One region of the Kocuria sp. SL71 genome, then DNA from elsewhere that is predicted to be linked to it. Evidence: riboswitches for the same ligand, from Rfam matches in the RefSeq annotation. Region 1 holds a riboswitch; each other region holds the start of a gene.
The links. Region 1 has a riboswitch for thiamine pyrophosphate ahead of OVA15_RS00770 (sodium:solute symporter family transporter). Riboswitches for the same ligand answer to the same signal wherever they lie in the genome.
Positions count from the first base shown of each region.

Region 2: linked by a shared signal. The riboswitch ahead of OVA15_RS08675 (ECF transporter S component) and the one ahead of OVA15_RS00770 (sodium:solute symporter family transporter) in region 1 are both predicted to bind thiamine pyrophosphate.
Region 3: linked by a shared signal. The riboswitch ahead of OVA15_RS10505 (hypothetical protein) and the one ahead of OVA15_RS00770 (sodium:solute symporter family transporter) in region 1 are both predicted to bind thiamine pyrophosphate.

Region 1 is NZ_JAPPRE010000001.1:166,723-173,983, reverse strand. It holds gene OVA15_RS00790 (NAD(P)/FAD-dependent oxidoreductase) at 1-864, opposite strand, end outside; gene OVA15_RS00785 (putative quinol monooxygenase) at 1,007-1,309, opposite strand; gene OVA15_RS00780 (hypothetical protein) at 1,560-2,777, opposite strand; partial or broken gene OVA15_RS00775 (sodium:solute symporter family transporter) at 3,115-3,381, shown strand; TPP riboswitch at 3,576-3,686, shown strand; gene OVA15_RS00770 (sodium:solute symporter family transporter) at 3,677-5,155, shown strand; gene OVA15_RS00765 (LuxE/PaaK family acyltransferase) at 5,172-6,482, shown strand; gene OVA15_RS00760 (acyl-CoA reductase) at 6,479-7,261, shown strand, end outside.
Region 2 is NZ_JAPPRE010000001.1:1,917,642-1,924,902, forward strand. It holds gene OVA15_RS08655 (low molecular weight protein-tyrosine-phosphatase) at 250-921, shown strand; gene OVA15_RS08660 (hypothetical protein) at 918-1,334, shown strand; gene OVA15_RS08665 (ATP-binding cassette domain-containing protein) at 1,345-3,774, opposite strand; gene OVA15_RS08675 (ECF transporter S component) at 3,771-4,439, opposite strand; TPP riboswitch at 4,553-4,657, opposite strand; gene OVA15_RS08680 (DUF4235 domain-containing protein) at 4,803-5,084, opposite strand; gene mnhG (monovalent cation/H(+) antiporter subunit G) at 5,192-5,581, opposite strand; gene OVA15_RS13280 (monovalent cation/H+ antiporter complex subunit F) at 5,581-5,967, opposite strand; gene OVA15_RS08695 (Na+/H+ antiporter subunit E) at 5,964-6,647, opposite strand; gene OVA15_RS08700 (Na+/H+ antiporter subunit D) at 6,644-7,261, opposite strand, start outside.
Region 3 is NZ_JAPPRE010000001.1:2,307,513-2,314,773, forward strand. It holds gene OVA15_RS10485 (hypothetical protein) at 82-483, opposite strand; gene OVA15_RS10490 (MarR family winged helix-turn-helix transcriptional regulator) at 590-1,168, shown strand; gene OVA15_RS10495 (LLM class flavin-dependent oxidoreductase) at 1,371-2,513, shown strand; gene OVA15_RS10500 (FMN reductase) at 2,510-3,172, shown strand; TPP riboswitch at 3,311-3,403, shown strand; gene OVA15_RS10505 (hypothetical protein) at 3,397-4,101, shown strand; partial or broken gene OVA15_RS10510 (MMPL family transporter) at 4,127-5,140, opposite strand; gene rplI (50S ribosomal protein L9) at 5,523-5,972, opposite strand; gene rpsR (30S ribosomal protein S18) at 5,991-6,227, opposite strand; gene OVA15_RS10525 (single-stranded DNA-binding protein) at 6,341-6,949, opposite strand; gene rpsF (30S ribosomal protein S6) at 7,075-7,261, opposite strand, start outside.

The sequences.
Region 1 (7,261 bases):
CAGCGATCGAATCGCCGCAGGGTCGATGAACGTTCCGTCGTCGCGGACGCCGACGGTGTCGCTGAGTCCGACCGAATAGCTGCTGTTGCCCGGTAGCGGCGTCGCGTACACGCCGACTTCGCCGAAGACGCCGCTGCTGTCCTGCAGGCACGCGACTCGTGCCGGGGCGGCGTCTTTCACGTCGAAGGTCAGCCGGACGTGTGCGGCAAGGCGAACCGGCAACGACAGGCCGACGCTGCGGGCCAGGCGGGCGGTTTCGCGGCCGGCGCACACGACCACCTTGGAGTAGACAGCCCGGTCGGCGACGCTGCGCACCTCGACCGTCCCATCGGCGCGGGGATCGATGGAGATGACCTCTGCGGTGGTGACGGCATCTCCGAGGGCACCCGCGAGTGCCGTGATCGCGGCGCGGGTGCGGATCGCGCCGCCCGACTCGTCGAGCATCGCTGGCCCCGAGTACCCAGCGAGCAGCGGCATTCGCTGGGCGAGCTCGACTGCATCGATCTCGTGCGCTTCCACGCCGCCGACCTCGTCGAGCACCCGCAGCCGCGCCAGGGCGCTGTCGCCGATCGCCACGACACCGTCTGATGAGACCAGCTCGACGTCGAAGTGTTCGGCCCACTCATCCCATATGCCGCGGCTTTCGCGCGCGAAAGCGACGAGTCGCGGGTCGTCGTGGGCATGCCGGAAGATCCGCGACTCGCCCGCGGACTGACCCGTTCCAGGCAGACCGGCCTCGTACAAGCGCACCGGCACGCCCTGCTCCCGCAGCGCGTACGCCGTCGACAGACCGACGATCCCGCCCCCGATCACTGCTACCTCGGGTGAACGCGTCGGGGCAACGTCGTCGTCAGTTCCTGTCATCGCGGTTCCTCGATCTGTTAGGGATGTGCGATAGGCCACAAGATTAAGGAGCCGCTGCCACGACGTCAACGAGCTGTGTCAGGCCGAAGCCACCGCGCGCAACGACCCCTCATGTCGGGGTCAGTACTCCCGGTCTGTGGTGTCAGGCGGGAAGTTTGGAGCCCAACACGTCGAGCTTCTCGATCGTCGGTTCGGAGAACAACGCACCGGTCTGCTCGCCGAGAGCTGCCGCAACAGGGCCGGACAGGTGAGCGTCACGTCCGGCGTCATCGGGGAACACGTCGAAGATCCCGAAGGAGGAGGGCCCGAGGCGGATCGCGAACCACGCGGTGGTCGCCGGCTCCTCCTCAACAAGCGCACGGCCGCTGTCAAGGAACTCCTTCACGTCGTCCTCCTTGCCGGGCAACGCGTCAAACCTGACCAGCAATCCCTTGGTCACACTCATGATGTCTCCTCTTCCTTTGTTGTGGTGCCCGCAATTTGGGACACGATCGCCTCGGAGAACGCCGGCAGGTCCTCCGGCGAGCGGCAGAGAACCTGGGCCGATTCACTATGGCTATGGTGATCGCTCCTATATCGTACCGAAAACGAAAGCAGTAGCTCGTTGAGGGATCCCTCAGCGGGCATTCATTCGGGCAGGGCTTACGTACGCCAAGAATCTCAGCCCCACCATCCACCGCCGACCTATTGCCTCCTCAGTGGTCCGGACCTGCATCGGAGTCCTCTGCACGAGATGTGTCGTCGTTCTGCGCCGCGTCGTGGACCGCGCTGTCATTGTTCTTTGCGCCGCGTGAGCGGCGCCGCGCCTCGCGCCGTGCGCGCTCCCGGTAGCTATAGGCGGCCTCGAGCACCGACTCTTCACTTTCGAAGCCAGACCCAATCGCACCCGCGATCGTCGCAGCGGCGGTCGCGAACAGGGTCACCAGGAGATACTCGCCCAGTCCGTATCCGTCTCCGGCGTACTGGCTGAACACCTCCGGAGTGAAAACGATCAGCGCGGCAGTCAGGTTCAGGACGAACAGCCCCGCATAGCCGCACGTCAGCCCAATAGCGAGGGTCAAGACAGTCGACGCGTTGAACAGCACCGTTCGCTCACGTTCCTGCGGCGGCAGATCTTTGGCTCGTTCCCAGAGGTGGTGATAGACGATGAGCCAAGTGATCATCACCGTAATTGAGGCAACGACGACGGCGACCAGCTGCCACGCTGCCATGGTGAGTGCGAGTTCCCACAGCGTGGCATTCAACAGATAGAACGCGCTGAACGCGAACGCTCCCACCAACGCCCCTCGGAGACCGGAGACCAGCCGCCACGGGCGATTATCCCGGACCATTCCCACGAGCAGCCGCAGACGCCCGCGGTTCGCGAAGATACGGACGTCGACCCCGTCTTGGTCTGGGGTCGTCCTCTCGAAGGCGCCGCCCAGAGCCGGGACCCGTGACCGCCGATGCGCCTGGGACCCGTCCTTCGGAATGGTCCCGCCGCGCATGTCCCCAATGAGCTGTGTCACCACCTCTGACACTCGCCTTCGTAGGCTCATGGCCCCGAAGGCCGGCAGTGAAACCACCGCCACGTTCCGACTGTGGTCGGCGTCAGCGACGACGGGGCGCCGGTCGATCATCAGTGGGAGGTCGGTCACGCATACTGCGATGTCCCAGCCATGTTCCCGCTTACGCTCGACTGCCAGGTCCATCATCTCAAACCGCTTCTCGTCACTGGGAGGCAGCCTCTCTCGGTGCACGTCCACTCTCCAGCGACCGTCAGAGAGCTGCTCGGCGAGTAGGCCAGGCAGTTCTCGTTCGAGATGCTTCGCGACTGACAGGGTGGTGGCGACCGGATCAGCCACCACCCCGACCACTACCTCCCCCGTCGGGTTTTGCGTCGTCCCGATGGGTTCACTCTTGTGAGTCGTCAAAAGTCGACTCCTTCCGCGTTGTCAGTTCGCGTGCTCCTACCGGCTTCTCAGAGTCTCGATTCCTCACCCTAGAGTGCTTCAGCTGATTTCAGGCACCAGGGAAGCAACCGCGGTTCATGTCAGGCGAGAGCACAAGCAGACCGGCGGCCTTGAAGTTCTCTTGCTACCCCATTCCTTGAGTGGACACTCGAGCCTCCACGTCCCGCGTCAGTCTTAGGAGGAGGTGGGGTTGAGCACCACTTTAGTCCACCCGTCATCGCGGGCGTCGAAGTGTGCGTAGGCGTCCGGGGCGTCGTCGAGCGGGAGATTGTGGGACACGATCCACGAGGGCGTGACCTTATCGGCGAGCTGGATCGCCGTGGGACTGACGCTGGGTGCGTACCTCAACTGGCTCATCGTCGCGCCGCGGCTGCGCGCGTGCACGGAGGTGTCGCGCAACTCGATCACCGTGCCCAGCTTCTTCGAGAACCGTCTGCGCGACCGCTCGCGCCTGCTGCGCATCGTCTTGAGCGTCATCATCCTCGTGTTCTTCACCCTCTACATCTCCTCCGGCATGGTCGCCGGCGGCGTCTTCTTCGAGAGCTCCTTCAACGGCGTGCAATACGAGATCACGTATTCGCAGTCGGCCCTCAAGTCGTTGCGCAAGCTCGACCGGGTTGTCGCGCAGCGCATGGTGCTCGCCATTGGTCACCGTCGCGAGGTCTACCGCTGACAGCGGCCAGCCGCGCCCGTGCACGATCGACGCCCGATCGTGCCTGATAAACCACGTCCCCACCCCATGGGCTAGAGTCGACGGCGAACAACAGACGCGGGAGCTCGGTGAACCGGGCTGAGAGGACGGCTGACTGGCCGTCGACCGCACGAACCTGTCCGGGTAATGCCGGCGAAGGGACACGTCGATGCTCAGCACCACTGTCACAGCACTCATTCTCACCCTCACCCTGGCGAGCTTCTTCGTGGTGGGCCTGCGCACGGGCGCGGACCGATCCGTCGAGGAATTCGCCGTTGCCCGCGGCACCCAGTCCGGCGCGGCCCTGGGCCTGTCGTTCTTCGCCTCGGGCGTGGGCTCCTGGATGCTCTTCTCCGCCCCCGAGGTCGGCGCCACCGGCGGGATCGCCGCCGCCGTGGGCTACGGGGTGGGCGTCGTCCTGCCGCTCGTGGGCCTCCTGCTGGTGGGTGGCCGCCTGCGCCGTCTGCTGCCGGAGGGCTACGACCTCGCCCAGTTCGTCCGCCTCCGTTTCGGTCCCGGCATGCGGGGCTACGTCCTGCTCATCTCGATGCTCTACATGTTCACGGCGCTGGCGGCCGAGCTGACCGCCGTCAGCAGCGTGCTGGGCCGCATCTCCGACCTGGATCCCCGGATCGGCATCATCGCGGTCGCGGCCGTCACCGCCGCCTACACCGCGGTGGGCGGGCTGCGCGCCTCGATCGGCACGGACCGCTGGCAGTCGTGGCTGCTCTTCGCTCTCGTCATCGTCATCGGGGGCTGGCTGGCCCTGCGCGGCCTGGGCCTGCTGGAGACCGCACCCCTGACCACCGCCGAGGCCGGGGCCAGCACCCCTGCCCTGCCCGCCTCCGCATTCCTCACCGTCGACTGGACCGGCATCGAGGCTGGTGTCACCGTCGCCATCGCGGTCACCGCGACGACGCTGTTCCACAACGGCTACTGGCAGCGCGTGTGGGCCGCCCGCGACCTCACCGCACTGCGCCGCGGCGCCGTCCTGGGATCGCTCACCCGCTTCCCCATCGTCGTCGCGGCCGGGTGTGTGGGCATCGTCGCGGCAGTCCTGGGTCTGGATCCCGGGTCTCCCCCGGCACCGTTCTTCGCGCTCGTGGCGGGCGGGCCCACGTGGCTGCTCCTGGCGATCCTCGTGCTCACGCTCACCCTCATCGCCTCAACCGCGGACACGCTGCAGAATGGCATCGCTGCCGCGATCGCCGTGCGCGCGCCACGACTGGGAGTCACGGGGGCACGCGTCCTCACAGTCATCGCGACGCTCATCCCCGCAGCGATCGCCTTCCAGGGGTTCTCCGTCCTGCGGCTCTTCCTCATCGCGGACCTCTTCTGCGCCGCGACCCTGGTGCCAGTCCTCCTGGGGCTGTGGAGCCGCACGACGCGGACGGGTGCGCTGACCGGCGCGGTCGCGGGCCTCGTGTCCGCCGCCGGGTACGGGCTGGTCGTCACCGGGTTCGATCCCGGTCATGCCCTGGCGGTCACGACGTTCGCGGACGGGCTGACGCTGGGGCCATTCGCCGCAGCACTCCTGGGCTCGGGGCTCGTCACGCTGGTGCTGAGCCTCCTCACCCGACCCGCCTCTCCGGCACAAGGCGACACGCGCGCGACCGCGCCCGCCGCAGCGGGCCTGCTCGATCGCTGAACGAGAGGATTCCACGATGACGACAGCCTCGTACTCCACGAGCCACGACACTGCAGATCTCTCAACACTCGATGCGGACATCCTCGCCTTCATCCAGTCCGAGGAGCCTGATCCCGCCACGTTCGACGCGCTGGCGCTGCGGCTCTTCGCCCATCAATTCGAGGCCAACCCCGCGTACCAGCGGTACTGCCGCAGCCGGAAGGCCACACCCGACCGGCTGCGACACTGGAGCGAGATCCCCGCTGTGCCACTGACCGCGTTCAAGCGCCTCACGCTCACGACCGTCCCAGAGAAGGATGCCGCCGCTGTCTTCATGACCTCCGGCAGCACCGATCCCGCCAGCCGAGGCCGCAACCACCACCGGCACCTGGCGCTCTACGACGCCTCGCTCCTGCGCGCCTTCTGCGACCGGTTCCTGCCGGAGCAAACCAGTCACTCGAGCGACGCATCCGCGGGCCGCGACCGGATGCGCATCGTCGTTCTCAACGCACCGCGCGAGCAGTCGCCGCATTCGTCGATCGCGCACTTCTTCTCCACCCTCGTCGATCATCGGGGCACTCCCGACAGCCTCCACCTCGTGAGCGAGGACGGGCTCGACGTCGACGCAGCTCTGAAGGCCTTCGCGCACGCCCAGGACACCGGCGAGCCGTTGGCAGTCCTGGGCACGTCGTTCTCCTTCGTCCACCTCCTCGACGCGATGGCCGACGCGGACAGGACGTTCCAGCTCCCTGCACGCTCCCGTGTCCTGGACACCGGCGGCTTCAAGGGGAAGTCGCGCGACGTGACAGCCGAAGACCTGCGCCTGGCGTTCCGTGTGCGGCTGGGTGTGCCGGAGGATCACTGTGCGAACTACTACGGCATGACGGAGATCAGCACGCAGTACTACGACCGCACTCCTCTGGGCACAGGTCCGGCAGACCGAGCGCACGCCACCCCCGCGACGGACTCCGACGCGTCCACAGCCGCCACGACGGCCCCGGCCGGCGACGACGCCCCGGGCGAGCACGCGAAGGTCGTCCCCCACTGGGCGCGCCTGGTCGTGGTCGATCCGCTGACACGCGCGCCAGTCCCCCACGGCGAGTCGGGCCTGCTGCTGCACCTGGACCTGGCAAACGCGAGCTCCTGCCTGGCCGTCCTGTCCGACGACATCGGCTGGGCGGTCGGCTCCGATCCGACAGCCCGCGCCCACACCTCACCAGGACTGGGAACTGCGGACGTGGTCCTGCGCGGCCGAGCCGCAGGGGCAGAGGCCCGCGGATGCTCGCTCGCACTCGATGAGGTCCTCAGCGCCAATCGCGCACCAGTCGCCCCGCCCTCCCGCCCATGACCCTCGACGTCTCCTTCCTCCCGCAGCTCACAGACGCGGAGCACAGTGCCCTCACGTGGACGACATCCACGCGCGGAGGCGTCGCGCTGCAGGCGCCGGAACCCACCCCGGCGCTCGTCACCACTCTCACCGAGCGACTGCGAGATGCCCAGCAAACTCACCTGGCCAACCGTCCTGTGCTCGATATCGTCGACGCGCTGGGCCGCGTCCAGGCACTGTGGGCGAACCCGGACTTCTCCCTGCGGCGCACGGCGGAGGACGCGCTCCCCCGCCTCACCGGGTACGCGCCCCTGCATGTGCGCCGCACCCTGCGCGACTACCTCACGACGTTCCGCCGCGATCGGCTGCTGCGGTTCCTGGCGCAGGACTTCCCGGATCCGGGCGTCCTCGACGGCTTCCGCCCTTCTCCTGCCGGTGGCCGCCGGCGCGCTCGGGGCCCCGCCGTTCTCACACAGATCTTCGCGGGCAATGTCCCCGGGCTGCCCGCCTGGGATCTGGTCTGCGGACTGCTCGTGAAGTCCGCATCTCTGGGCAAGCCCGCCTCAGGCGAGCCGCTGTTCGCCTCGCTCTTCGCCCGGTCCCTCGCCGAGGTCGATGCCGACCTCGCCTCCTGCCTCGCCATCCTGCCCTGGCCCGGTGGGGACGACGCGATCGAGACCGCCGCGTTCGCAGGATCGGATGCCGTCGTCGCCACGGGTTCGCGGGCTGCACTCGCGGACCTGCGCACCCGCGTGCCCGCGCGCGTGCGGCTCATCGAGCACGGCGCGACCGTGAGCGTC
Region 2 (7,261 bases), 1.8 Mb from region 1:
CCGAAGCCTCTGACGGGGCCTTCGGATCTGTTCTTGCGGTGCTCACTGCGAGCGGTTGCCGGATCCTTTAGGCCCGGACGGCCTCTCTCGTTGAGCTTTCTGGACTCAAGTATAGCCCTGCCAACCTTCGTGTCAAGCAGACTTGAGTCAGTTCGTATCAACTTTCCGATGCGCCCGGGCACTCCGCTGTCCCGCGCTCGTCAGGGCCCGCTCATACGCCGCACATGCATGCCGCCTACACTGGAGCGCATGTATCGCATCGCAGTCGTGTGCACCGGCAACATCTGCCGCTCGCCGATGGCCGAGCTGGCCCTCGAGCGCGAGCTCGATCGCGCCGGGCTCGCCTCATCGGTCGAGGTGGACTCCGGGGGCATCTCGGACGAGGAGCACGGCAACCCCGTGGATCCCCGGGCGGCGCGGGTGCTCGAGCGCGAGGGGCTCGATCCCTCCGGGCACAGCGCCCGCCAGGTCACCCCGCAGTGGTTCCAGGACCACGACCTCCTGCTGGCCATGACTCCTGAGCACGCTCGGGCCCTGCGCGCCATGGCCCCGGAGGGCGCCCAGGACCGGGTGCGCCTGTACCGCTCCTTCGACCCGCAGGCCGCCGATCTGCCCGAGTCCGAGCAGGGCGTGGCGGACCCCTGGTACGGCGGGGCCGAGGGCTTCGAGAGCACGTGGGAGATGGTCGTCGACGCGCTGCCGGGGATCGTCGAGCACGCCGCGAACAGGCAGGGGCCTGAGGCATGCAGGACGTCGAGCTGCACATGGACCCCGCGATCGCCGAGCGCAACCCCTCGGGCATCGCCCTCATGCATCAGCTCACCGAGCCGATCCACCGGCCCCACCTCATCGGGATCGACGGGCGCTCCGGGGCGGGCAAGACCTCGCTGGCCGGGCAGCTCGCGCAGGTGCTGTCCGTGACCCGAGATGTCGTGGTCTTCCACCTCGAGGACCTCTACCCGGGCTGGGACGGCCTGGATCGGGGCATCGCCATGTACGAGGAGTCCATCCTCTCCCCGCTGCGCGACGGCCGGGACGCCTACTGGACGGCGTGGGACTGGCTGGCCGACTCGCCGGGCGGACCGCGGCTGACCCGTGCTGCGGAGATCGTGGTCCTGGAGGGTGTGGGAGCCTGCAGCGCACCGGCGCGAGAGGCCCTCGACGTCTCCGTGTGGGTCGAGCTGCCGGAGGCCCAGCGCCGGGAGCGCGCCCTGAACCGCGACAGCGGCTTCGAGCCCTACTGGGACATGTGGGCCCAGCAGGAGCTGGACTACCTGCAGCGCGATCCCGTGTGGGAGTCCGCCACCATCATCCAGCCCGGCCCCACCGGCTGAGCCCTCGGCCTCACTGCCAGATGAAGCGGTGGGTCCCCAGCAGCTCGGAGACCGCCGGCGCGGCCGCCGCTGCGGCCATGGCCGCCCCCAGCAGCAGCGCATCCGCGCGCCCGAAGCGCAGCGGACGGGCCCAGGTCCGATCCCTGGCATCCACCACGCCGCCGAAGCCGCGCACCTCCATGGTCACGGCCAGCCGCGAGGCCCGCCGCAGGGCCTGCACCAGCAGCCCGAACGCACGCCCGCCCAGCTCCCGCACTGCCGCCAGGGGGGCTCGGGAGCCGCCGACGCCGCGTGCCCGACGAGCCGTCACGAGCACCTGCCACTGATCGATCATGACCGTGACCAAGCGCAGCCCCACGAGCGCTGCCAGCACGACCCGCACCGGCAGCCGCATGGTCCGGGCAAGCCGGTCGGCCAGATCGGTCGGGTCGGTGCTCAGCAGCAGCATGACGCCCGGCAGGGCCAGGGCCAGCCCACGCAGCGCGATCGCGGCCCCGGCGGCGATCGAGCCCGAGGTCAGCTGCAGGGGCCCGGCACTCACCCACAGGTGCCCGCCGGCATCCGAGAGAACCGCGGTGCCCCAGCCCGAGAGCAGGGCGGCCACCAGCAGGGGCCAGATCCGCAGCAGCAGAGCACCGGGCCGCTGGCCGATCGCAGCCAGGCCCACGAGCTCCACGGCCAGGATCAGTCCGGAGGTCACGGGATCCGCGGAGAGCAGCAGCGCCAGGCTCAGCACCGCGACCGCCCCGAGCTTGGCCAGGGCGTCGCGGCAAGCCAGGGCGCCGCGCTGCCGAGCGGGCGCGCTCGTGGGCCGCGCTTCCTCCGTCGGCCGGGTCCGGGGTCGCACCGCGATCTCCTCGGCTCCCAGGGCGCGGACCAGGTCGTCATCATGGGTCACGACCACGACGCAGCGGCCCTGCCGCACCTGCTCGGCCAGCAGCTCGACGACGGCCGCCCAGGTCACTGCGTCCTGCCCGAAGGTGGGCTCGTCCAGGATGAGGATCTGGGGTGCTCCAGCCATCACCGTGCCCACGGACAGGCGGCGCTTCTGGCCCCCGGAGAGGGTGAAGGGATTGGCCTCGGCGTGGGCCGAAAGATGCAGCCGCTCGAGCAGCTCGTCCACGCGGCGGGCGATCTCGTCCTCGGGGACCCCGGCCCGGCGCGGGCCCACGGCGAGCTCCTCGCGCACGCTGCCGGTGAGGAACTGATGCTCGGGCTCCTGGAAGACCGTGCCGATGCGCTCCACAAGCTCCGGGCCGGACCATACCGAAGGATCGTCCGGCAGCCCTCCGGCGAGGCTGCCGGCAGCGCGCACCGTACCGGCGCTCGGCACGAGCAGACCGGCCAGCGTCAGGGCCAGCGTCGACTTCCCGGCGCCGTTCGGCCCGGTCAGCGCGAGCGCGCTGCCGGCGCGCAGGCGCAGGTCCACCGGCTGCGCCGCCGGGGCGCCGGCCCAGGCCCCGTCGGGCACCGCGTCCCCGCGGCGCACGCGGCGACGGCGGCGGGAGAGCAGGCGCTGCGAGGGCTGCTCGCGCGAGACCTCGAGCTCGTCGGCGCGCAGGAGCAGCTCACCGGGGGCGGGGGCCGGGGCGGCCGCGGCGGCGCGCTGGCCCGGCAGCCAGATGCCGGCGCGGCGCAGCTGCTCGCGCTGGGCCCCCCGGGCGCCGAGGACGTCCTCGGGGCTCCCGTCGGCCAGCACTCCCCGCGGCCCCAGGACCACGACGCGCTCCACCAGATCCGCCCAGACCTCGGTGCGGTGCTCGACCACGATCAGCGTGGCCCCGGTGTCCTCGACCACCGTCTCGACCGCCCTGCGGACGGTCGCCACCCCCTCTGGATCCAGGTTGGCCGTGGGCTCGTCGAGCAGCAGCAGGCGCGGGCGCATGGCGGTGATGCCGGCCAGGCCGAGGCGCTGCTGCTGCCCGCCGGACAGCGCCGAGGTGTCCCGGCTGCGGGAGATCTCTAGCCCCACGGCCCGCAGGGCGGCATCGGCCTGGTCCCAGATCTCCTCGGCGGGCACGGCCAGGTTCTCCGGGCCGAACGCGACGTCGTCGCCGGCCCTGGCCAGCAGGATCGAGGACTCCGGATCCTGCTGGAGCAGGCCGGTGACGACGCCGCGCTGGGCTGCGGGCTGTCCGTCCACGAGCAGTTCGCCGCGCGAGCCGCTGCTTCCTGAGGGCGCTGCGCGACCGCCGTCGGGCCCCGGCCCGGGGGCATCGTCCTCGGTGTCCGGGAGCACGCCCGCCAGGGCGTGCAGCAGCGTGGACTTGCCCGAGCCGCTGGCGCCCAGCAGCAGCACGCACTGCCCCGCGGGGATCTCGAGGTCCACCTGCTCGATGGCTGGGGTCTTCCGACCCCCGGGCTGCCAGCCGAAGCCGCGCGCGAACACGGCGGCTCCGCCGCGCACGGCCCTGTCGGCTCCGTGCGTGCGAGCGGTCATCGACCGGAGGCCAGGCCCGAGAGCACTCCCGTGGAGCGCAGAGCGCGCGTCAGTGCCCACATGGCAAGACCGGCGATGACCGCCCCGGACACCGTGCCCAGCACGACGTAGACCGCCTGGTGGGCCATCGGCCACTCGTAGTAGTAGATCAGGCACTCGGTCAGTGTCCCGAGCGCTCCGGCGGCAGCGCCCGAGGCCACGGCCACGACCGGGCCGAAGCGGCGGTACCCGGCGGCCAGGAAGACGGCCTCCGCCGCCGCGCCCTGGATGAGACCGGAGAGCACGACCGTCATGCCGAAGTGGGTGCCCAGCAGCCCCTCGAAGCACGCCGCCAGCAGCTCGCAGGCCAGTGCTGCGCCGGGGCGGCGGATGATGAGGGCGGCCAGCGGTCCGGCCATCAGCCATCCGCCGACCAGCAGGCCGCCCGCCGGGGGATAGCCGACCGTGACGGCCTGGGAGAGGGGGTAGACCAGAGCGGACCAGGCCCAGAAGATCACGCCGCAGGCGGCGGCCAGCACTGCGAGGACCACGAGGTCGAGCACGCGCCACCTCAGGCGGGAGCGCGCGCTGCGCTGCGGGGAGCCGATGGTTCCGGGGTCGCGGTCCGAGCGCGTATCGAGGCCGGATCCGGTGCTCATCTGACCGGTGCTGCGATGCTGCGTCATGGTGGTCCTCCTGGGGGCCCGGGGACGCCGCGGCGCCCCTGTCATCAGGAGGGGAGAAGCGCTTCTCGCGCGTTCCTGCGTGGGCGGGCGCCCGCAGGAACGCGCGAGAAGCACCTCCGAGATGCTCGACTTCCTTCGCCGGTGCTAGCCGGAGCAGGTTCGAGGGTCTGCGGCGGACCGCACTCTCAGCGCCCTCGGGCGCTCCCCTGTCGTGTGCCTGGGATCCTACGCCAAACGCGCAGCAGATGCAGGTCACCCTCAGCCGGACCCGGAACGGATGAAGGCGCCGGGAGCACACAGCTCCCGGCGCCTTCGCCATCGATCAGCAGGCCGCGCGCAGCGGCCGGCCCGGACCGGTCGAGATCAGGCGCGGCCCTTGGCCTTCTCCTGCGCCTTGAGCTCGGCCTTCTCGCGCTGCTCGGCGACCTGGCGGTTGACCAGGGTGCGCACGACCGTGGTCAGCACGCCGCTGACCACGGCGAACAGGATGATGTCGAGCCAGCGGTCCTCACGGGGGTCATCGCCCTTGGACGGGACCTGGCGGCCGGTGACCTTCTTCCACGTGGCGTCGAGGCCCTTGGTGGCGGCCTGCACGCCCAGCACGGACGCGCCGGTGCCGATGAGTCCCATAATCTTGGGGTTCATGTCATCTCCTACCCCGAGTGAGCCACTCGGGAGATCGCGGAACCGGCGCCTCAGCCGACGCCGGAGGTTCGGTGCTCACCCTAGCGCGCTCGGCGAGCCGTCGCGGATCACGACGGGCGATCCGCGCCGCCCTGCGACTCGGCGGTGTCGGCCTCGTCCAGGGCTGCGGCCAGGTCATCGGCGATCAGCGTCTCATCGAGCACGTGCTTGGTCCGATAGCTCGAGCGCCCCACCATGTGCGCCGAGACCGGCGCCGTGAGCAGCATCAGGGCCCAGCCGAGCAGGGCCAGCGGCAGCAGCGTCCACTCGCGGGAGTGGATCACCACGGCCAGCAGCATGCACAGCAGACCGAGCACCTGCGGCTTGGTGGCCGCGTGCATACGCGACAGGACGTCCGGCAGCCGGATCAGGCCGAGGCCGGCCGTCAGGGACATGAGGCAGCCCACGAGCAGCAGCACGCCCACGACGATGTCGAGCACGAGGTCCATGGGATCCATCAGCGGTGTCCCTCCTTCTCGGACGGGGCGGGCTTCTGCATCGGGGCGGGCCGGTGATCCTGCTCGGCCCGCTCGCCCTCGACCGGCTCCTTGGTGGCGCCCTCATCGGTCTGGCCCGTCTTCCGGGGCCGCGTGGGCTGGACGAACCGCGCCACGGACACCGAGCCGATGAAGCCCAGCAGCGAGACGGTCACGATGACCATCATGTAGTCGGAGTGATCGCTCCAGACCATCTCCAGGGCGATCGCGGCGACCACCACGGAGAGCAGGACGTCGCTGGAGAGCACGCGGTCCAGCAGCGAGGGTCCCTTCACCAGTCGGTACAGCACGCCGACGGCCGCACCGGCGAGCATCACGAGGCACACGGCCATGACGATGGAGCTCATCGGCTCTGCTCCTCATCCCGTCGTTCGGCCTTCGATCTGTGGGCGTAGCCCGCCCAGCTGCGCAGCACGGCCCGAGGGCTGAGTCCACGGCCCTTCTGGGCGTCCTCGCGCCGCAGCGCGGCGTAGTCCTCCGGGGAGCCCATCATGCGGATCCAGGCAGCCTCGGTGTTGCGCACGGACTCCCGGAAGTGCTCGATGTCCTCGTCGTCGTGCACGTCCAGGACGTGGAAGTAGAGGATCGCGTTCGGACGGTCCACCTCCAGCAGCACCGAGCCCGGGATCAGTCCCGTGGTGCTTCCGGTCGCGGTCATGATCAGATCGGAGTGCGAGCGCATCTGCACGGCGGTCACCGACGAGGAGGCCCTGGGCCCATGGGCGATCACGGTCCACATGACCTCGAAGCTGGCGCGGATGACCTGCCACAGGAAGGTGACGAACAGGGTCACGGCGTGCAGCACGTTGAAGCGGCTGGACAGCTGCACGGGCGGCAGTGCCAGCGCCCGGGTGACCAGCAGGGACAGCACCAGGCCCACCAGCAGGTTCTTGGCCGTCAGCTCGCCCCACAGCACGGCCCATACGAGCATGAGCCACAGGATCAGGGGGATCTCCACGGCCCAGCGGTGCTCGCGCCGCCGCGGCCGGGCGGATGCGGACCCGCGGGATGTCGCTGTCGAGCTCACTGATCTGCCTCCTCGGACTGCTCGGCGCCCTGCCGCTGCGCGTCGGCCTCGGCCGAGGGCCGCGAATCCGTGCCGTCGTAGACCTCGCGCTGGATGCCGGCGCCGCTGTCCTCGCCCACGTCCTCCCCGTACTGCTCGCCCTCCGGCAGGCTCGGTGCGGCAGGGTCATCGGAGCTCGGGTCCTCGCCGTCGTCCACGACGCCGCGCGGTCCCGATTCGTCGCCGAAGACCGCCTCGACGTAGCGCTCGGGGTGCATGAGGTTCTCCGCGGCGTTGTCGGCCACCGAGAACAGCGGTCCCGCGAAGACCGTGAGGGCGACCCCGACCGCCACGAGCATCCCGGTGGGCATCACCATGGAGAACGGCATGAGCTGCACGTTGCTGCGACCGGCCCACCGGCCGCCGCCCTCGGCGTCCATGGACACCGAGGCGGCGCTGCGGGGCCCGTGCTCCCGTGCCTCGTCCCGGGAGACCAGCAGGACCGGATCCGGGTAGTCGGCGTCGTCGGGGGCGCGCAGGAACGCCTTGTTCCAGATGCGCATCAGGGCCATCAGCGTCAGCAGCGAGGTGAGCACGGAGCCGGTGATCACGACCCAGATGGCCCAGCCGCCCTG
Region 3 (7,261 bases), 2.1 Mb from region 1:
CTCCACAGGCCGTGTCCACACGAGACGTAGGCATTCCCACAGGGCTGTGTCGTCGTGCGTCGCCCGGCTCGGCAACCGAGCTCAGGACCCCATGGCCAGCTGCAGCAGCAGCATGAGAGTGGCCGGGCTGATCAGCACCGAGAGGATCATCACGATCACATTCCAGGGCCTGTGCCGCCGATAGGAGATCGTGCTGGCCAGCGCAGTGAGGAACGCCCCCACCTCCGCCAGCGTGGCCACGATCAGCCCCCCGAAGAACGTGAGGGTCATGGCCACGCCGGAACCGGTGTTGCCCAGCCCGAAGCCCGCCACGAAGGCCGCGAGCCCCACGATCCACAGGATGACGGCGATCGGCAGCAGCCGCGGCTCGGCCTTGCCCTTGCGGCGCTTCCGCTGCGCAGAGGCAGGCGCGGCGGAGAAGCGACCCGCTCCTGACCGGGCGGCGGCGGGCTGACGTCGGGCGCTGCGGGAACTGGGGAACATGGCGGACATGGTGCCATCACCTGCTGGATGCCGGCTCACGTGAAAGTGAGCGGCAACCCGCAGCCACTCACTGATGACGCGTCACGTTTGTCGCTATCCTGGGGGCATGACGACGGCACCCGACACCGAACCCCGCAGCCTCCCCTCAGACGCCGACGAGCCCGGGGACTCCCCCTCGACGACAGCTGGCACGGGCGGCGCCGGCGACGGCGTCGACTGGCTGTCCGCACATGAGGAGACCGTCTGGCGCCGCTGGCTTGCCGTGAGCAGCCGCATCCCCGCCGCCCTGTCCTCGCAGCTGCAGTCCGATTCCGGCCTGTCGCTTCAGGACTACGACGTCCTGGTCATGCTCAACGACAGCGAGAGCTCCTCCTGCCGGATCACCGAGCTCGCCGGGCTGCTGGACTGGGAGCGCTCGCGCATGTCCCACCACCTCACCCGGATGGAGAAGCGCGGCCTGATCGCCCGCTCAGCCGCCCCGGACGACGGTCGGGCGCAGCTCGCACAGCTCACCGAAGCCGGTCGCCAGGCCCTGGCCGCAGCCGCCCCGGGCCACCTGGGCGCCGTGCGCAGGTCGTTCTTCGACGCCCTTGATGCACAGGACATCGAGGACCTGGACCGCATCACCTCCCGGATCGCCCGCAAGCTCGACATCCGCCGCCCGGACTGCGCACCGATCGACTGACCCGCGCAGGCCGGCTGCCGCCCTGCGCGGACACGGCCTGGGGCATCACGACGACAGCGCGTTCGTCGTTCCCGCCGTCCCTCGAGCACGGCGGACCTAATGGTTGACATGTCACATACATCGACGCATACTGTTCCGTGAAACGTCACGCGATGACCGGACATCTCCGGTCATCGCGATGCGCACCCAAGGAGCGAGCACCATGCAGTTCGGCATCTTCACCATCGGCGACGTCACCCCGGACCCCACCACCGGCAAGGCGCCCTCCGAAGCTCAGCGCATCCAGTCGATGACCAAGTACGCCCTGAAGGCGGAGGAGGTCGGTCTGGACGTCTTCGCGACCGGCGAGCACCACAACCCGCCGTTCGTGCCGTCCTCGCCCACCACGCACCTGGCCTACATCGCCGCCCAGACCGAGCGGCTGCGCTTCTCCACGGCCACCACGCTGATCACCACGAACGACCCCGTGAAGATCGCTGAGGACTACGCCTTCCTCCAGCACCTCTCCGGCGGTCGTGTGGATCTCACCATGGGCCGTGGCAACACCGGTCCGGTCTACCCCTGGTTCGGCAAGGACATCCGCCAGGGCATCCCGCTGGCCATCGAGAACTACCACCTGCTGCGCAAGCTGTGGCGCGAGGGGGTCGTGAACTGGCAGGGCAAGTTCCGCACCCCGCTCAACAGCTACACCTCCACCCCGTGGCCGCTGGATGACACCCCGCCCTTCGTGTGGCACGGCTCGATCCGCTCCCCGGAGATCGCGGAGCAGGCCGCCTATTACGGCGACGGCTTCTTCCACAACCACATCTTCTGGAACATCGAGCACACCGCCTCGATGGTGAACCTCTACCGCCAGCGCTTCGAGCACTACGGCCACGGCGCCGCCGACCAGGCGATCGTGGGCCTGGGCGGCCAGATCTTCGCCGCTGCGACAGAGGCCGAGGCCAAGCGGGTCTTCCGCCCGTACTTCGACAACGCGCCGGTCTACGGCCACGGCCCGTCGCTCGAGGACTTCTCGCGGATGACCCCGCTGACGGTCGGCACCCCGGATCAGATCGTGGAGCGCTACCTGGGCTACGCGAATCAGGTGGGCGACTACCAGCGCCAGATGTTCCTGCTGGATCACGCCGGCCTGCCCGAGGAGATGGTCCTGGAGCAGATCGAGATCCTCGGCCGGGAGATCGTCCCGCGCCTGCGCGAGGGCTTCGAGGCACGTCGCCCGGCGCACGTGCCCTCAGACCCGCCCACCCACGAGACCCTGCGCGCCCAGGGCCCGGACTCCAAGCACCGCCAGGTCATCAACGCGCAGCCGCAGGACGAGCAGAAGGAGGATGAGCAGCGATGACCCGTCAGCTCGTCGTCGTCTCGGCGGGGCTGTCCTCGCCGTCGTCCACCCGCCTGCTGGCGGACCGGATCGCCCAGGCCGTCGAGTCCCGGGTCGGCGCCCGGGGCGAGGCCCTGGAGGTCCACCACGTGGAGCTGCGAGACCTGGCCCTGCCGCTGGCGCAGGCCATGACCACGGGCGGGCTGCCCGATCCGCAGCTCGACGAGGTCAAGCGCCTGGTCGCCCAGGCCGACGGGCTGGTGGCGGTCACGCCGATCTTCCGGGCCTCCTACTCGGGGCTGTTCAAGATGTTCTTCGACGTCCTCGACGACGAAGCGCTGATCGACCTCCCGGTGCTCATCGCCGCGACGGCCGGCACCCCGCGCCACAGCCTGGTCCTGGACCACGCGCTGCGCCCGCTGTTCTCCTACTCGCGGGCGGTCGTGCTGCCCACGGGCGTGTTCGCCGCGACCGATGACTTCGGCTCCGGGGACACCGGAGGCCTGGAGTCGCGGATCGCTCGAGCCGCCTCCGAGATGGCGACGGCACTGGTGGCCGAGTCCGCCGGGGTGGAGGGCTTCCTGCCCACCGAGCCCGCGAGGGCGCCGCGTCGCAGCGGCGTGGACCTGGGTCCGGTCACGGACTTCGCGAGCCTTCTCAAGGGCCACGACGGCTCCTGACGGGCTCGCCGAGCTCTCGGAGGACCCATAGGCCGTCTGACCTGCTCATATGTCGGATGTGACATATGAGAAGGTCTCGTCTCTCCCAGCGGACCCGGCTGCCGCCCTGTCGGCATCCGATCCTGCCGCCTATAGTGGGCTGCGGACACGGGGTGCGCCGCCGGCGCTGAGATCAGACCCGTGGAACCTGCTCCAGCTCGCACTGGCGAAGGGATGTCCCCTTGATGAACTCCACCTCGAACATCGCCCCCCAGCCCGCCGTCGAAGCGGCCGGTCCATGGACTCAGTCGCTGTGGGATGACGGCGCGCAGACGGCAGCTGAGATCCAGGACTCGAGATTCGTGCGCGCCCTGCTGGACGGAACCCTTGACGACGCGCGGTTCACGTTCTACCTCGCCCAGGACGCCCTGTATCTGGCCGGCTACGCCCGGGCCCTGGCGGCTCTGTCCGCACGCTGCGATCACGCCCCGGACCAGCTCGCGTGGGCACAGGCCTCGGTCGGCTGCCTCACGGAGGAGGCCCAGCTGCACCGCACCTGGATGGCCGCCCGTCCGGAGGCCGCCGACGAGCCCGCCAGCACCGTCACCGCGGCCTACACGGACTTCCTGCTGGCCGCCGCCCTGGGACAGGACCGAGCTGTCGGCGCTGCTGCAGTGCTCCCCTGCTTCTGGCTCTACGCCCAGGTCGGAGCCTGTCTGCCGACCGTGGAGCCGGATCACCCGTATGCCGCATGGCTGGAGACCTACCGCGATCCCGACTTCGTGGCTGCAACCGCTGCAGCCCTGGAGCGCGTCGAGCGGGAGCTCGCACAGAGCTCGGAATCAGGCCGTGCGGCAGCACAGCGGGCCTATCTGGCAGGCTGCCGCCACGAGCTGGCGTTCTTCGATCAGGCCCTGACTCAGGATCAGTCGGAGACCATCCCGCGCTGAGAGCGCGGACCGACTGACGGGAGCCTCACCACGGTCCCTTCCGGTGCCGCGGCGCCGTGTCGGCCACATGGCGACCGCGGCGTCGTCGGGCCGACGGCGGCGTGATGTGATCCCCGAACTCCTCCGGCTCGCGCCGCGCCAAGGGGCCCGTATGCGGATCCTCGGGGGCCTCCGCCAGCCCGATCCGATCGTGCACCCACCGCCGCGGGGCCGGTGCCCACCAGTTGGCCCGCCCGGCGATCCGCATGAACGCGGGCACCAGGACGCCGCGCACCAGGGTCGCATCGAGCAGGATCGCGAACGCCGTACCCAGGCCGAACAGCTGCATGAAGCTCACCTGGCTCGTCCCGAAGGCCGCGAACGACACCGAGAGCACCAGCGCCGCGAGTGTGGTGATGCGCCCGGTGTGCGCGAGCCCCTCCACGACCGCCATGCGGTTGCTGCCCGTCTGCTCCCACAACTCCTTCATGCGCCCGATCAGGAACAGCTCGAAGTCCACCGACAGCCCGAAGGCGATGCAGAACAGCAGCACGGGCATGGACATGTCCAGCGGGCCCCGCGTGAAGCCCAGGAACCCGGAGAGCCAGCCGTGCTGGAACACGAGCGTCACCACGCCCAGCACCGCCGACAGGAGCACCAGCGTGATGGGCACGGCGATGTGCTCGGCCAGCCCCAGGTCCTTGATCACCTGCTGGCTGTTCGAGGCGATCATGGGAGCGGAGCCGCCCACCAGCACCTCGGTGCCGTCGCCGCGCTCCTGGCTCAGCTGGTCCACGAGCTCCGTGGAGATCTCAGTCTGCTCGGCCAAGGTGCCCTCGATGCGCGCGACGACCATGCCCGTGCGGCCGTCGTCAGAGCTCAGCGGGTCGCTCATGCCGGGATCGCTGAAGGCATGGACGGACTCGATGCCGTCGTGCTCGCGCAGATCCGCGGCGATCTCCTCCCCCACGTCAGCGGAGTCGGCTGCCTGGGAGCCTTCGGGGGCTCGGACCAGGACGACGAGGCTCGCCTCCCCGCCGACCTCTTCGTGCACGATCTGCTGTGCCCTCGGGGATTCCGAGGTCGGGTCGGCGTAGCCGCCGCCGGGAACGTAGCACGGGAGACGACGCCGGCGTCGGTGCTGGTCGGCGCAGAAGTCGGCCGTCCTGGGGACGGGTCATGCGCCCGCAGCAGATCCGCGCCGCGCCCGTGCCCCGAGGGCCGGGAACAGATGCGAGATCACCGCGCAAGGGACCACATCAGGGCCTGCCCTGTGTCGCTGCGCAGGGCCGTCGTCGTCATCCGCCGAACGGTGACCTGTCAGGGGCAGAGCCGCCCCCGCCGGCGCCCGACAGGCCCGGCAACGACGACGAGCCGCCGCCCCGGAAAGGGGCGACGGCTCGTCGGTCAGGCGTGCCGTGCAGGATGGCTCACCCGAAGGATCAGGCGGGGACGACCTCGAACTCGATGTTCGCGTTGACGTCCTCGTGCAGGCGCACGGTGGCCTGGTAGGTGCCGACGGTGCGGACCTGCTCGCGGATCTCGACCTTGCGCTTGTCGATCTCGCCCAGGCCGGCGGCCTTGACGGCGTCGGCGACCTGCTCGGCCTTGATCGAGCCGAACAGACGGCCCTCGGCGCCGGCCTTGGCCGGGACCGTGACGGTGGCCGAGGTCAGCGAGGCCGCCAGGGCCTGCGCGTCCTCGAGCGAGGCGAGCTCACGGGCCGCACGAGCGGCCTTGATGGACTCGATCTGGCGCTCGGCGCCCTTGGACCACTGGGTCGCGAAGCCGCGGGGGAAGAGGTAGTTGCGGGCGTACCCGTCCTTGACCTCGACCACGTCACCGGCGGAACCGAGGTTGGAGACCTCGTGCGTCAGGATGATCTTTGCCATGAGTGTGTTCCTTTCCGATCAGCGGCCGGAGCCGGCGTAGGGGAGCAGGGCGACCTCACGGGCGTTCTTGACGGCCTGGGCGATCTTGCGCTGCTCCTGGACGGAGACGCCGGTCACGCGACGCGCGCGGATCTTGCCGCGGTCGGAGATGAACTTGCGCAGCAGCGCAACGTCCTTGTAGTCGATCTCGGTGACGCCTGCGGCCTTGAGCGGGTTCGCCTTCGGCTTGGGCTTGCGAATCTCATGCTTCGCCATCGTGGTGCTCCTTCTGAAGCGTGGAGCCCGCAGTGCTCTGCGGGATGGAAATGTGTTGTGTCTCCCGGTTCTGCGCCGGGTGGGTGCGAGGGCTCAGGCGCTCGGGCCGCCGATCAGAACGGCGGCTCGTCGTCCTGTCCGGTGCCCCAGTCGTAGCTGCCGCCGGCGGACTGGCCCCAGGGATCGTTCTGCGGGGCCGCCTGCTGGCGCCCACCGCCCTGACCGCCCTGGTTGTAGCCGCCGGAGGACTGGCCGCCGCGGTTGCCGCCGAAGCCGCCCCCGCCGCCATTGTCCCAGCCGCCGGAGCCGCCGGACTGCTGTCCGCCGCCGCTGAAGCCGCCGCCGGACCCGCCTCCGCGGGACTGGCGGTTGACCTTCGCCGAGGCGAAGCGCAGCGACGGGCCGATCTCATCGACGTCGAGCTCCATCACGGTGCGGCGGTCGCCTTCCTTCGTGTCGAAGGATCGGGACTTGAGCCGCCCCTGGGCGATGACGCGCATGCCCTTCTGCAGCGTCTCGGCGACGTTCTCCGCCGCCTCGCGCCACACCGAGCAGCGCATGAACAGCGTCTCGCCGTCCTTCCACTCGTTGGACTGACGGTCGAACTGGCGCGGGGTCGACGCGATCGTGAAGTTCGCGACGGCCGCACCCGACGGCGTGAAGCGCAGCTCGGGCTCAGCGGTCAGATTGCCGATGATGGTGATGATGGTGTCGCCGGCCATGGGACTCTCCTTCCGGAGAACTCGCGGTGATGGGGCTGGTGCTCCCCCATCCTCCTCCGCCGCTCAGGACGGAGTCGGTGGGATCGCACCCGATGCAGCTCGCGCCGTCACCGGCGCCGATCTGCTCAGGCCTCGGCGGTCTCGGCGACGGGCTCGCCGTTGACGTCGTGGTGCGGGTGGATCCGCTGCTCCTCGGGACGGATGATCTTGGTGCGCATGATCGCCTCGTTGAGGTTCAGCACACGGTCGAGCTCCTGCGAGGTAGCGGGCTCGGCGTGGAAGCGCACGACGGCGTAGATGCCCTCGGACTTC